Regions from separate parts of the Brevibacillus sp. YAE8 genome, predicted to be linked through region 2. Evidence: riboswitches for the same ligand, from Rfam matches in the RefSeq annotation. Region 2 holds a riboswitch; each other region holds the start of a gene.
What was found. A riboswitch is a leader RNA that binds a small molecule or an ion and turns the genes downstream of it on or off. The one in region 2 is predicted to bind S-adenosylmethionine.

Region 1 (4,239 bases), on a different contig from region 2:
GCGAACGCTCACATCCGCACCGCGCACCTTGCCGCCAGCCACTCCGGCCGCTTCCAGGATCACTTCGCCAATCGGCAGCTCCACCTTCGGGAACTCTTCCTCGAAGCTTTTGCCCAGCATGTTCCCGATGACTTCATCCATCGTAGTAGCGGCCGTCTCGCTCGTGGCAATCAGTTGACCGTCGCGCATGACCGTGATCCGGTCGCAGATTTCGAAAATTTCCGGCAGCCGATGGGAAATGTAGATGATCCCGACGCCTGCTTTTTTCAACTGGTCGATAATGAGAAACAGCCGCTCGCTCTCCTTCGTGCTCAACGGGGCTGTCGGTTCGTCAAAAATGACGTACTTCGCTTTTTGCACGGTCGCGCGGGCAATCAAGATCAGTTGCTTTTCGGACAGCGTACATTCCTCGACGAGCATGCGCACAGGGATGGAAAAGCCGAAGCTTTGCAAAATGCTCTCCGCTTCCTTGTGCAGCCCTTGCCAGTTCATGAGTCCCTTGCTGCTTTTGGACACGATCTGGTCGAGCAAAATGTTTTCCGTCACGCTCAAATACGGGATCAGCGCCGTATCGACTTCCTGGTAGACGCACTGGATGCCCAACGCTTTCGCATCCTGCGGCGATTGGATCGAGACGTCCTTGCCGTCAATCGCGATGCTGCCGCCATCCGCCTGATACGCGCCTGTAAGAATTTTCATCAGCGTGCTTTTTCCCGCTCCGTTCGCTCCGAGCAGCGCGTGCACCTCGCCAGCCTTGACTTCAAAATCGACGGAGCGCAACGCAGGCACGCCGGAAAACTGCTTCACAATCCCTTTCATCTGCAAGCTGGACACTTTTCGCACCCCCTAAATAAACAAGATTCCCGTTGACAAAAGCAACGGGAATAGCCAAACCAACCACCTCTATTTGCTTACTTGCCCCACTCTTGTACGTATTGGGACAGATCGCCCATCGTTACTTTTTTATCCTTTGGCAAGTCTTCCTGTTTGACCAGCACCGGATTCAGCTTCACGCTGTCTGGCACTTGCTCGCCTTTCATTTTTTGGAAAACGGTCTGCGCGTGAATGCGTCCGATATTCGACGGATCTACCGCTGCTGTCGCGACCCAAGGAGAGTTTGGCTCCTGGATCAGTTGCAAGTCTTCGTCGCTCAGGTCGATGCCGTACACCTTGATCTCGGTGCGTCCTGCTTGCTGGATCGCACGGGTTGCCCCTTTGGCAAATTCATCCCACGATGCCCATACGGCTGTAATGTCGCCTTTGTTCGGATACTTTTTCAAAATCGCTTCCATCTGCGCTTGCGTATCCAGCGCGGTGTTGTTCGTTGCCGAGCCAAACGCGGCGATTTCCTTGATATCCGGGTATTTTTTCAGGAATGCTTCATACGTTACCTGGCGCTTTTCCATCGGCGCAAAGCCCGCTACCCAAATTTTCACGATGTTGCCTTTGCCGCCCGTATCGGCAGCCAGCTTTTCCAGGCTCAACTCGGCCAGCTTGTTGTCATCTTGCTCGACGACAGGGACGCCCGGCAGCTTGATATCGGTGTCGAACAGCACAACCGGGATCTTTTTGTCGACCGCTTTTTGCGTGCCTTGCTGCAGCGCTTCCGCCGTACCGTGGTCAATCAGGATGCCGTCAAAATTTTGGTTCACCGCTGCGTCGAGGTTGGAGGCCATTTTCGACAAATCGGTATCTGCGTTGAATACGGTCAGCTCGCCGCCGTTTTTCTCGACTTCCTGCTTCACGCCGTTAATGTATTGGGCAGAAAACGTGCCGACGTTTTGGCGCATAATCAAGGCAATGCGCTTCGCCTTCTCGCCGCCGGAAGCGCCGCTTCCCGCCTGATTTTGGGTGTCCGCTCCCCCGCCGCAAGCGGTCAAGGCCAGCGACGCAGCCAGTACGATTGATGTGACAAGACCCAGTTTCTTTTTCATCGAAAAATCCCCCTTTTTCTTTCTTCCTGCTGAGCTTCAAGCTGAGGAGGCGACGACCTTCCAATAGGAAAAGCCTCTTTCAACAGATGAAAGAGGCTTGATCGACAAGATTCGCGCCTCTTATCTGTCAGGTATCGCTACCTGTTGGAGTTAGCACCTTGGCTCGCAAGACGGTGATCTTGCCAGCTAGGTTGCCGGGCATCATAGGGCCATTCCCTCAGCCTTCTCTGGATAAGAGTAGTTTTTATTTTCGCAACGTTTGTATTAATATATACAGACTATAATCCTTGTTTTACCCATCTGTCAACTGGGTTTTTGAAGCTTTTGTCCTCCAAAATAATCCCAACTCGATGTCCAAATTTTGGAGGAATTATGTAAGGTCTTGTCGAAACCTTGTAGATTGAAGCAAAAGCCATGCAAATTTGCGATGGGGATGTCTAATGAGTCTACTAAAAGAACTAATCTTGCAAATGTTTTTTGCCTTGACACCGTTTGTTTTGTTCAACATCTATTACCGCGACCGGATGCGTAACTATAGCCGTTGCTTTATTCTCGTAACCAGCTCTGTCTGCATGTTTCTGGCGATGACCTTCGCTTCGAGCGTCAACGAAGGAATCATTTTCGACATCAGGCACGTCATCGTCTTTTTCGCTCTGATCTACGGCGGAGTACGAATCGCCTTGATCGTGCTGATCGAATCAGCGCTGTACCGCTTTTATCTGGGCGGCGAAGGCACCTGGGTCGCCATGCTCGTAATGGCCGCCACGTTTGCAATCTCCCTCCTGATATATCAACGCTACAAAGCCAGTTATCGGAAAACACTGTTTACTCTTTTGACGGGTGCGCTTTTTTCCCTGATAGATTTGGGGTTGACCTATCTCAATTTTCCCACCTATGTATCCCATCAGCTTCCCTATCATGTGCTTGTGATTCCCGTTCAAAATTTTGTCGGCATCTGGCTGTTGATGTCGTTATTTAGCAAATGCGTATCAGACAAGGAATTGTTCATTCGCCATGCCCAAAACGAAAAAATCGAGACGATGAGCCACGTCGCCGCTTCACTGGCGCACGAGGTGCGAAACCCGCTCACGGCCGTCAAAGGATTTTTGCGCCTGATCCAGGAAGACCCGGGAAACATTGCGAAAACCGATCAGTACATTCGCATCAGCATGGACGAGATTCAGCGCACGGAAGCGATTTTGACGGAGTACCTGGCGCTGTCCAAGCCGCTCAAGGAGCGCACCGAGCTGATCGACGTATGCGAGCAGCTCCATGTCGTCCGCGAGGTCATGCTGCCGTTTGCCAACATGAACAACGTCGAGTTGGAGCTGCAAGCTTATGAAAAGCCCGTCACGATCATGGCCAATCCCGACGAGTTCAAGCAGGTGCTGGTCAACTTTATCAAAAACGCCATCGAGGCATGCGCGGAGACGGCCAAAGGGAAAGTCTCCCTGTCGTTGTTCATCGAAAAAAACAACGCCCTGCTCGTCATCAAGGACAACGGCATCGGGATGGACGAGGGCCAGATCAGACGACTTGGCACGATCTATTTTTCTACCAAAACGAGCGGGACCGGACTCGGCCTGACTTATTCCTATCACGTCATTCACACGTTTGGCGGTTCTGTGAGCGTGTCGAGCAAGCCGAAGGTCGGCACCAAGTTCACGATTACGTTTCCGTACCATCAGCCGCAGTAGCAGCTAGGCGAGTGGCCTGGTCATGAAAACCTGCTCGGCCAGCGTGGAAAAGCCCGCACTTTGCAAAATTCGGGTGGTTGCCTCATTTGCGACGGGCAAATTGACGGTGAGGCGATGAAGCTCCTGGTCCAGCGGAGCAAACACATGGGCCAGTGCGCTTGCGACAATCGCCTCCCGGTCTGCTCGTCCGGGACTGGCTTCACACTGAAACAGCAAGGCAGTCGTTTGCCTTCCCTGTTCATCAAAAATCCGCCTGTACAGCGCGTAGCCGCCCGCCTGCACGTTCTCGAGATGGCGACCAGCGCCGCAAGCTCCACGCCCTGCTCGCGGTAAATCTGCAACGTCGCTTCGATCAACGCTTGCCCGACTCCGCTGCGCCTGTGCTTCGGCGCCACCCCTGTCCCTCCGTTCCAGCCGATTTTTCGCCCGCCTCTGTTCCATATCCCGTTCAACACGATTCCGGCCGGCTCGCCATTTACAAACGCAACCAGCGAATGCGCAGGCGAAAGTTCCTCCTTCCCCATTTTCCAGATAAGCGTGTCCGGCGTTTTGGACTGGTAGAAAAAATAGCCGGAAAACCCTCTGTTGTAGGCCAAAACGGCCTCCGC
Region 2 (4,239 bases):
GTTCTGGATCAGGTACAGTTGCTCGCCGAGCGCGGCGTCGCGCGTCACTGCCAGCCCGGCAACCACGTCGCTGTGGCCGCCGATAAACTTGGTCGCGCTGTGGATGACGACGTCCGCCCCCAGCTCCAGCGGCCGCTGATAGTACGGCGTCAAAAACGTATTGTCGACAATGACGAGCAGCCCGTGCTCCTTCGCAACGGCTGACACCGCCGCGATGTCGGTCACTTTCAGCGTCGGATTGGACGGCGTTTCCAGATACACTCCCTTGGTCGCCGGAGTAATCGCCTCCCGCACGGCCTCTGTCTGGGTCGCATCGACAAACGTAACGGAAATGCCCATTCTCGACAGCACGCGGGTCAAAAAGCGGAAGGTGCCGCCGTACACGTCCTCCGCGACTACGATATGGTCGCCAGCCGAAAACAGCATGAACACGCTGGAGATCGCCGCCATGCCGGACGAGAAAGCAAAGCCGCGCGCGCCGCCTTCGAGAGCGGCAATCGCTTCCTCCAGCGCGTGTCTGGTCGGATTGCCGGAACGGGCGTAGTCATACGTGCCTGGCTGGTCGAGATCAAACTGGTGAAACGTGGAAGCCTGGTAAATCGGAACCGACGACGCCCCTGTGAACGGATCGATGCAAGTAGAGCCATGCAAAACCTTCGTTGCGAAATTCATCGCGCAGCCCCCCCAACGACAAGACTTGCGTCCAAAGCCTGAAACAGATCAGCGATCAAGTCTTCCGGATGCTCAATCCCGACCGACAGCCTCAGCAATCGGTCACAAACGCCGACATACTCCCGTACTTCCAGCGGAATGTCAGCGTGGGTCTGTGTCGCCGGATACGTACACAACGACTCGACGCCGCCAAGGCTTTCCGCAAAAGAAACGATGCGCAGATTTTGCAAAAACAAGCCCACCTGCTCCGCAGACCGTACCCGGAATGAAACCATACCGCTATAACCGCTTGCCTGGCTCGCCTGGATGGCATGCCCGGGGTGTTCTTGCAGCCCTGGGTAAAACACTTCGGCGACAGCCGGATGCTCCTGCAGCTTTTTTGCAACCGCGAGCGCGTTTGTCTGATGTCTTTCCATGCGCAGCGCCAATGTCTTCATTCCGCGTACCAACAGCCAGCTATCTTGTGGACCCAATACCGCTCCGATGGAATTATGCAAAAACCGGATTTTTTCCGACAACTCCTCGCCTTTTGTCACGATCAGTCCGGCCAGTACATCGTTGTGGCCACCCAAGTACTTCGTCGCACTGTGCAACACGATATCTGCGCCAAGCTCCAGCGGGCGTTGACAATAAGGGGTCATGAACGTGTTGTCGACTATCGTCAAAAGTCCATGCTGCTTTGCCAGCCCGGCGATTTGGCGAAGATCGGTAATCTGCATGAGCGGATTCGTCGGCGTCTCGACGAAGATCGCCTTTGTCTCGGCTCGCAGCGCGTTTTGCACCGCTTCCAGGTCGCGCAAGTCTACGTACGTAAAAGACAGGCCGTAGCGGGAAAGCACCTGCTCAAACAAGCGATACGTCCCTCCGTACAAATCGAGCGACACAATGAGATGATCTCCCTGGGAAAACAGCCCCATGACCGTATGAACCGCCGCCATTCCCGATGCGCAGGCAAAGCCCGCATCGCCCGATTCTGCCTCGGCGATGGCTTCTTCCAAAACCGTGCGGGTCGGATTGGCCGTGCGTGTATAGTCAAAGCCTGTGCTCTGCCCCAATGCCGGGTGGCGATATGCGGTGGCATAGTAGACAGGAAAGCTGACCGCCCCTGTTTTTTCATCTCTGCCTACGCCTGCTTGAATCAATTTTGTTTCCAGTCTCATACGTAACTCTCTCCCTCCAATGATGTACGAGGGGCATGAAAAAAGCCCCCTTTCCTCTGAAAGAAGGCTTTGTTTACGTCACCGTAAGCAAGACCTTCTCATCTTTCAGAGTTAAAAAACTCTGCAGGAATTAGCACCATTATCTCCCCGCATGAACGAACATGCAGGTGATTGGTTGCCGGGCATCATCGGGCCAGTCCCTCCGCCTCTCTGGATAAGAAGTTTTGCTATTCAATTTGAATGACCTAATACTAAAGGATACGGCGGTTTTTTGTCAACAGGATTTTCCACTGTTGTGCGGCCGTCTTGACTAGGCGTTTTTCAGCGCAGTCATGACCTGGTTGTCCAGCTTCGCAGCCGCGTTTTTGTCGTACGTCTTTTCGTATTGCGGTTCTACGGAAATGCGCGAGCCGTAAAACATGACGTCTCGGACGGAGTCAATCGCGATCTCCACCAGCGCCAGCTTCAGCGGAACGCCCTCCAGCCGCTCGGCTTTCACTGCGGCGCGTCCGTTGATCGCAAAAGAGGAGCCTGCCCCGATCAGATGCAGGACGACCTGCGGCTCTTTGGCAATATTGGCGAGTATGCGCGAGCGGTTATCCACGGCAAAGCGGATGAGTCCGCTGTTCACCGCCAATGTCCAGGACAAGGAGCTGAGCGATGGCGCTCCTGTCTCGTGATCGACGGTGCCGAGCGTCACAAATCGCTCTTTTTGCAGGAGCGCGAACAGTTCTTCCGACAAGGTTTGGGATACGGTTTCAGCCATTCGGATGCCTCCTCGTAAACGGTAGTACGTCTATTGTACCCCTCGCATCTGCCATTAGGCAAACGTTTCCTCCCCGCCTTGATTCTGCCTGTTTTTTTCCCTACACTGGTAAAAAACAAAGCCGTACCGGATAAGGAGGTTGGAAAAAGTGGCACCTACGCCTACAGACCGGCTTATGCACAAAATCGACCAGGTCCTCCACGAGCTGCAGGAAGTGAGGAAATTGAACGAGCGCATGGACAAAATCGCCATGTTTTTGGAGGATATCCGGCTCGCAGACGTGATCCAAAACTACACAGCCCCGCGCAAGCTGCTCTGGATCAATTTCCTCGCAGGGCTTGCCCGGGGTCTTGGCTTGACGATTGGAACAGCGATCGTGCTGGCGCTGCTCGGCTCGCTTTTGACGCAGTTTCTCTCGATCCCTATCCTCGGCGATTACATCCGCGAGCTGGTCGAGTATGTTCAGACTTACAAGCAGCCGTAAACGAGACTACTTGCCGCTTCTTTTGCCGCGGTCGTCGTCATCGTCGTCGTCGCGGTCATCGTCGCGGTCATCTTTGTCGCCATCTTTCCATTTGCCGTCGTAGTTTTTCCAATAGCCGTATGCTTTTCCGTTTGGATAGTGGTGCTTGTCTTTATCCTTGTCGTCCTTATCGTCATCCTTCTTCGGCACGGCGGTAATTTTCGTGCTCAGCGCGATGTCCGCCTGCTTTACCAGCTTGTCTTTCGCGTACAGTTCCAGATGGACGGTTTTCGCAGCAAACGAGCGGTTTTTGTAGGTAAAGGTCACGGTGTATTCGCCCTTGTCGTTTGGCTTGATCTCCTTTTTCTTGCCGTCCGGGGTGACGACGACAAGTTTTGCTTTTTGCTTCTCGTCCCAGCCCTTGACGGTGCCTTTCAGTTGAACGGACTTTTTCTTCAAATCGTGCACTGCCGTTCCGGCAATGGCATAGGCCGCGCCAGGGTCTTTGTCCGGTGGGTTGACGACATCGACTTTGATCGTGTCGGAGTCGACTTTTTTCCCGTCTTCATATACTTCGACCAGCGCTTCGCCGCTTGCGGCTTTCGCCTTCACGTCCTTGACCGTCACGCTGAAGCTGTCCACCCCGTCCCACAGCTTCTTCAAGCTCGTCTCCTGTTTCACGCCGTTGTAGGAGACGACGACCTTGTCCGCTCCGTGCTTGACGACACCTTTTACCTGCCATTCGGCTTTTTTGGCGTCGTACACGGAAAAGGCGTGGATCAGCCTGCTTTTTTCCTCGTCAGCCTGCGGGATGAGCTTAACTTTTTCACTGTCCGCCAACAGACTGCCGGCATACGCCTGTACGGTGACGTATTGGACGGAATCTGTTTCCGGCGCGGCAAAGCTCACGGTAAACGAATGCTCGCTCGTCGGCACTGCCTCGATGAAGTCGCCGTTCGGCTTGGTCACGACTACTTTGGTCACTTCCGGCGTCACGATGCCTTTGATGTACACCTTGCCGTTTTCGGTCTGCGCGCTCACGCTGACCAGTTCCTCGTCCGCCTCTGTGCGGCGAACTTCCAGCCAGATGTCGCCGTAATAGTCGCGATAAATGCGCTCCCACTCCGACTTGTTCGTTTCCATGTATGTTTGCAGCTTCGTATTCAGATGGATCGGAT
Region 3 (4,239 bases), on a different contig from region 2:
AGGATAGATTCCCCTACCGAAGCGATGACGAGCGCCCCGATCAACTGCCCGATGACAACCGCCAAAAGCGGCTGAACCAGTGATTTACCCAGCTCTTTGATTGCTGCCATGAACGCTTCCTCCCGCCATTAACACGCTGATTTTTTCCTCGGTTGCCTCTTTGCGCGAAAGCTCTCCGGCGATCCGCCCTTTGTACATCACCAAAATCCGGTCTGACAGCGCCAAAATTTCCGACAGCTCGGACGAGACCAGCAAAATCCCGTCGCCTGCGTTGCGCTTGTCGATCAGCGCCTGATGGATGTACTCCATCGCGCCAATATCGACACCCCGGGTCGGCTCTGCCGCGAGCAAAAACGGAGTCTCATGTCCCAGCTCGCGCGCCACGATCAGCTTTTGCAGATTTCCGCCCGACAAATTCCCGGCCAGCTCCTGAAGCTGTCTGGAGCCTGTCTTGATCGCGAACTTTTCTACCCAGCCTCTGACGACCTGGCGAAAAGCTTCCCGCCGCACGACGCCGCGCCGATTGAACGCAGGCTTTCGCTGATAGCCCATCAGCGCGTTTTCCTCGACGCTCTCCAGCTTGGCTACCCCCCACAAGTAGCGATCTTCCGGGATGTGCGCCAAGCCCGCCTCGCGAATCGTCGCGACAGTCTGGTTGGTAACGTCCTTGCCGCCCAGCCGAATCGTTCCCTCCTGTGCCGTCCGCAAGCCGCTGATCGCTTGCAGCAGTTCGGACTGGCCGTTGCCCGATACGCCCGCGATGCCGACGATTTCCCCGTGATGCACGGTAAAGCTGACCCGGTCGAGCAACGTCTGCTTTTCCCGAACCGTCAAGTTCTCCACCTGCAAAAGCGGCCCCCGCTCCAGATCGACGCGCTCGCTCAGCTCCCGCAGCTCGCGTCCGACCATCAGCCGGGCCAGATCGTCCACATTCGTCTCGTTACGCGCTACCGTGCCCGTCACCTTGCCGCCGCGCAACACCGTGATCCGATCTGCGACCTCCATCACTTCCTGCAGCTTGTGCGTAATCAAAATGACGCTCTTCCCGCTCTCCGCCAGATTGCGGATCGTCTGCAACAGCTCGCGAACTTCAAGCGGCGTCAGCACGGCAGTCGGCTCGTCCAGCACGATGATGTCCGCTCCCTGGTACAGCACCTTGAGAATTTCCACACGCTGCTGCTCGCCGATGGAGCAGTTGGACACTCTAGCCTGTGCATCTATCGGAATCCGGTACTGCTCGCTTAGTGCGCGGACCTTTTCCACGGCGTCCTTCCGGCGGAAAAATCCGGCCTGCTGCGGCTCGTAGCCGATCACGATATTTTCCGCCACGCTAAACTCGCCAAACAGCATGAAGTGCTGGTGCACCATCCCGATCCCGCTGCGAATGGCGTCCTGCGGCCCGCGAAAAGCGACAGGCTTGCCGCCTAGCACGATCTCGCCGGACGTAGGCTGCTCCATGCCGTACAGCATCCTCATCAGCGTCGTCTTGCCCGCGCCGTTTTCCCCGACGATGGCGTGGACTTCTCCCGCAGCAAGCGAAAACGAGACCTTGTCGTTTGCAATAAAATCTCCGTATTTCTTGGTCATGGCCCGCATTTCCAAACGATCGGTCATCCTTGCTCCTCCTTCTTTGCGCCTAGCCTTTCTCTTCCTTGCCTCTGCTCCTTGCCTTGCATATAAGGAAGACCGACTACACAGTTGTAGTCGGTCACAATCATGCACTGTGCGCTAGCTGTTAAAACGAGTCTGGCACTTTGCGGGTACCAGCGATAATCTCCTCGCTGATCGCTTTTACTTTGTCCACGACTTCCTGGCCAATAAAAGCGTTCAGAGGCGTCTGGCTCTCGTGCGTCACATACGTTACGCCTACGCCTTTTTCTTTCAAGCCGTAAGTGACGACGCCCGGCTTGAACGAGCCTTCTACGAACGACTTCACGGTTTCATACGCAGCGGCATCTGTCCCTTTGAGCTGGGACAACACGATGTGCTCAGGGTCGATCGTGGTGCGGTCAACGTCCTGTCCCGATGTATAGAAGCCTTTTTCCTTCGCGGCCTCGAACACGCCGAGGTCGCCTACTGCTGCCGCTCCGTTGATGAAGTCGGCGCCTTTGGATGCTTGCAGCAGCGCCAGCTCCTTCGCTTTTGCCGGGTCAGAGAAGCTTCCTACGTAGTTCACCAGGAACTCCGCGTTTGGATTGGTTGCTTTCAAGCCTTCCTGGAAGCCGCCTGTCCATTTTTTCAACAGCGGAATATCCATGGCGACAACCATGCCGACCTTGTTTGTCTTCGTGGCAAGACCTGCCGCAGCGCCCATCAGGTAAGCCGCTTCCTGCTCGCGGAAGGTAACGCTGCGCACGTTTGGCAAATCTACTACGGTATCAATAATCGCGAAGTTGCGGTCAGGATTTTCGGCTGCCACTTTTTTCAGCGCGTCTTCCGCTTCAAAAGAAGAAGTGATAATCAGATCGTAGTTTTCCGCTACCGCAACGCGCAAATTTTCTTCGATGGCGCCGTGGTCAGTAGACTCGATGCTTTTTACTTCTGCGCCAAATTCCTGTCCTGCTTTTTTCGCGCCTTCGTCCATTTGCTGGAAGAACGGGTTTACCCCGATTTTTTCCGGCAAAATCAGCGCAATGCGCTTCTTCGCCGCGCCTTCTTGCCCTGCCGCTTCTTCCTTTGGCTTGTCAGCAGGCGCATTTCCGCCAGCCGAACAGCCCGCAGCCAAAACAGCAAAAGTGGTGAATGCTAACAACAACTTCTTCATGGTGTCTTCCGCTCCCATCCGAACGTTCTACGTTTTTTCTGTATCCTACTACGTAATGTACGGCTTTTTTCCGAAAAGATCAATACTAAACACGAATATTTTGTAACAAAAATATTTTATCGTTCGTGTATTCCCCCTCCTGACAACAAAAAAACTCTTCCCGAAGGAAGAGTTTGCGTCCGAAGCCGTCCTCTTCCTCATCTGTCAAAACCCCGGTACAGGTTTTGCAGGAATTGGCACCTTTCTGTCCATGTCACGCATGTCCAGTGGTTGCCGGGCTTCATCGGGCCAGTCCCTCCGCCGCTCTCGATAAGGAGATAAAAACTATCAAGTTACAATGCATTCATTCTAGCAGAACAAACTGAAAAAGCAATTGTTTTTTCAGACTGTTCTCGCCAATTTTACACTTTGGCGCCTATTGTCTGTGAAACGTTTCCTGCAGCCGATGCGACAGATTGTTCAGTTCCCCCAGCTCTTCGGTAATTTCCCGCACCTTTTGATGCTGGTTTTCCGCTGTGGCGAAAAGCTCCTCCAGATTGGCGACCGACTGCTCGGTGACAGCGGTAATGGTCGACATTTCCATCGCCACTTCGCCCGAGCGCATTTTTACCCGGTTCATGCTGGAGCCGACCTGCTCCGCTGCCTGCAGGAAGGCCATCATGCCGGAGCGCACCGCCTCGATCGACGCCACTGTTTTCACAGCCAGCTCCTGGCCTTTTGCCACCGAAGCTTCCCCGTTGCTGATCTGCTGTACAGCGTTCTCGCTTTCCTGATGGAGCGATTTGAGAATCTCGGTAATTTCCTGTGTAGCGGTTGCGCTCTGCTCCGCCAGCTTGCGCACCTCGTCTGCCACCACGGCGAAGCCGCGGCCGTGCTCGCCTGCACGCGCCGACTCGATGGCGGCGTTGAGCGCCAGCAGGTTCGTTTGCGTCGCAATCTGGTTGATGGCTCCTACGATTTCCTCGACCCGATTGGCCTGGCGGTTGAGCTGGTGAATCGTCGACGCTGCCACGTTGACGGCAGAAACGATCTGTTCCATTTGCTGCGACAGCTCTTTCATCATGTCGACGCTTTCTTTCAGGCGGCGGTTGTTCTGGTCGGACTCGCTTTTCATCGCGTTCGTCTGCGTGGTGACCGCCACGATCTCCTGGTCGATCGACTGCACCTCTTCCTCGATCTTCACTGTCGAGTTCGCCTGCGACTCCATGCCCGTCGCCACTTCCTTGAAGGCGATCATCATTTCATCCGTATTGCGTTTCGTTCCTTCGGCATGCTCGTGTACGTGCTCTGTCGTACGGTCGATCTGCTCGGTCATCTGTTGGATATGGACGAGCATCTCTCCCAGGCGACGCTCTTTTTCTTCCGCTTCCTGGCGGGCGATGTTTGCCTTCTGCAAGGACGCTTGTCCCGCCAGACAGAGGTACGTCACCGCTCCCATCATCATCAGAATCGCCATGATGCGTAGCACCAGATTC

Region 1: it holds a riboswitch for S-adenosylmethionine, as region 2 does, so the genes downstream of both, AC27IT_RS25040 (sugar ABC transporter substrate-binding protein) here and AC27IT_RS10695 (aminotransferase class I/II-fold pyridoxal phosphate-dependent enzyme) in region 2, are expected to answer to the same signal.
Region 3: it holds a riboswitch for S-adenosylmethionine, as region 2 does, so the genes downstream of both, AC27IT_RS16555 (BMP family lipoprotein) here and AC27IT_RS10695 (aminotransferase class I/II-fold pyridoxal phosphate-dependent enzyme) in region 2, are expected to answer to the same signal.

Annotation. Positions count from the first base shown of each region.
Region 1 is NZ_BAAIYG010000035.1:26,614-30,852, forward strand. It holds gene AC27IT_RS25035 (sugar ABC transporter ATP-binding protein) at 1-834, opposite strand, end outside; gene AC27IT_RS25040 (sugar ABC transporter substrate-binding protein) at 912-1,934, opposite strand; SAM riboswitch class I at 2,052-2,172, opposite strand; gene AC27IT_RS25045 (ATP-binding protein) at 2,375-3,631, shown strand; gene AC27IT_RS25050 (GNAT family N-acetyltransferase) at 3,652-4,239, opposite strand, start outside.
Region 2 is NZ_BAAIYG010000005.1:229,883-234,121, forward strand. It holds gene AC27IT_RS10690 (trans-sulfuration enzyme family protein) at 1-672, opposite strand, end outside; gene AC27IT_RS10695 (aminotransferase class I/II-fold pyridoxal phosphate-dependent enzyme) at 669-1,832, opposite strand; SAM riboswitch class I at 1,928-2,053, opposite strand; gene AC27IT_RS10700 (pyridoxamine 5'-phosphate oxidase family protein) at 2,143-2,598, opposite strand; gene AC27IT_RS10705 (DUF5665 domain-containing protein) at 2,774-3,082, shown strand; gene AC27IT_RS10710 (hypothetical protein) at 3,089-4,239, opposite strand, start outside.
Region 3 is NZ_BAAIYG010000014.1:36,199-40,437, forward strand. It holds gene AC27IT_RS16545 (ABC transporter permease) at 1-110, opposite strand, end outside; gene AC27IT_RS16550 (ABC transporter ATP-binding protein) at 85-1,614, opposite strand; gene AC27IT_RS16555 (BMP family lipoprotein) at 1,736-2,764, opposite strand; SAM riboswitch class I at 2,959-3,080, opposite strand; gene AC27IT_RS16560 (methyl-accepting chemotaxis protein) at 3,180-4,239, opposite strand, start outside.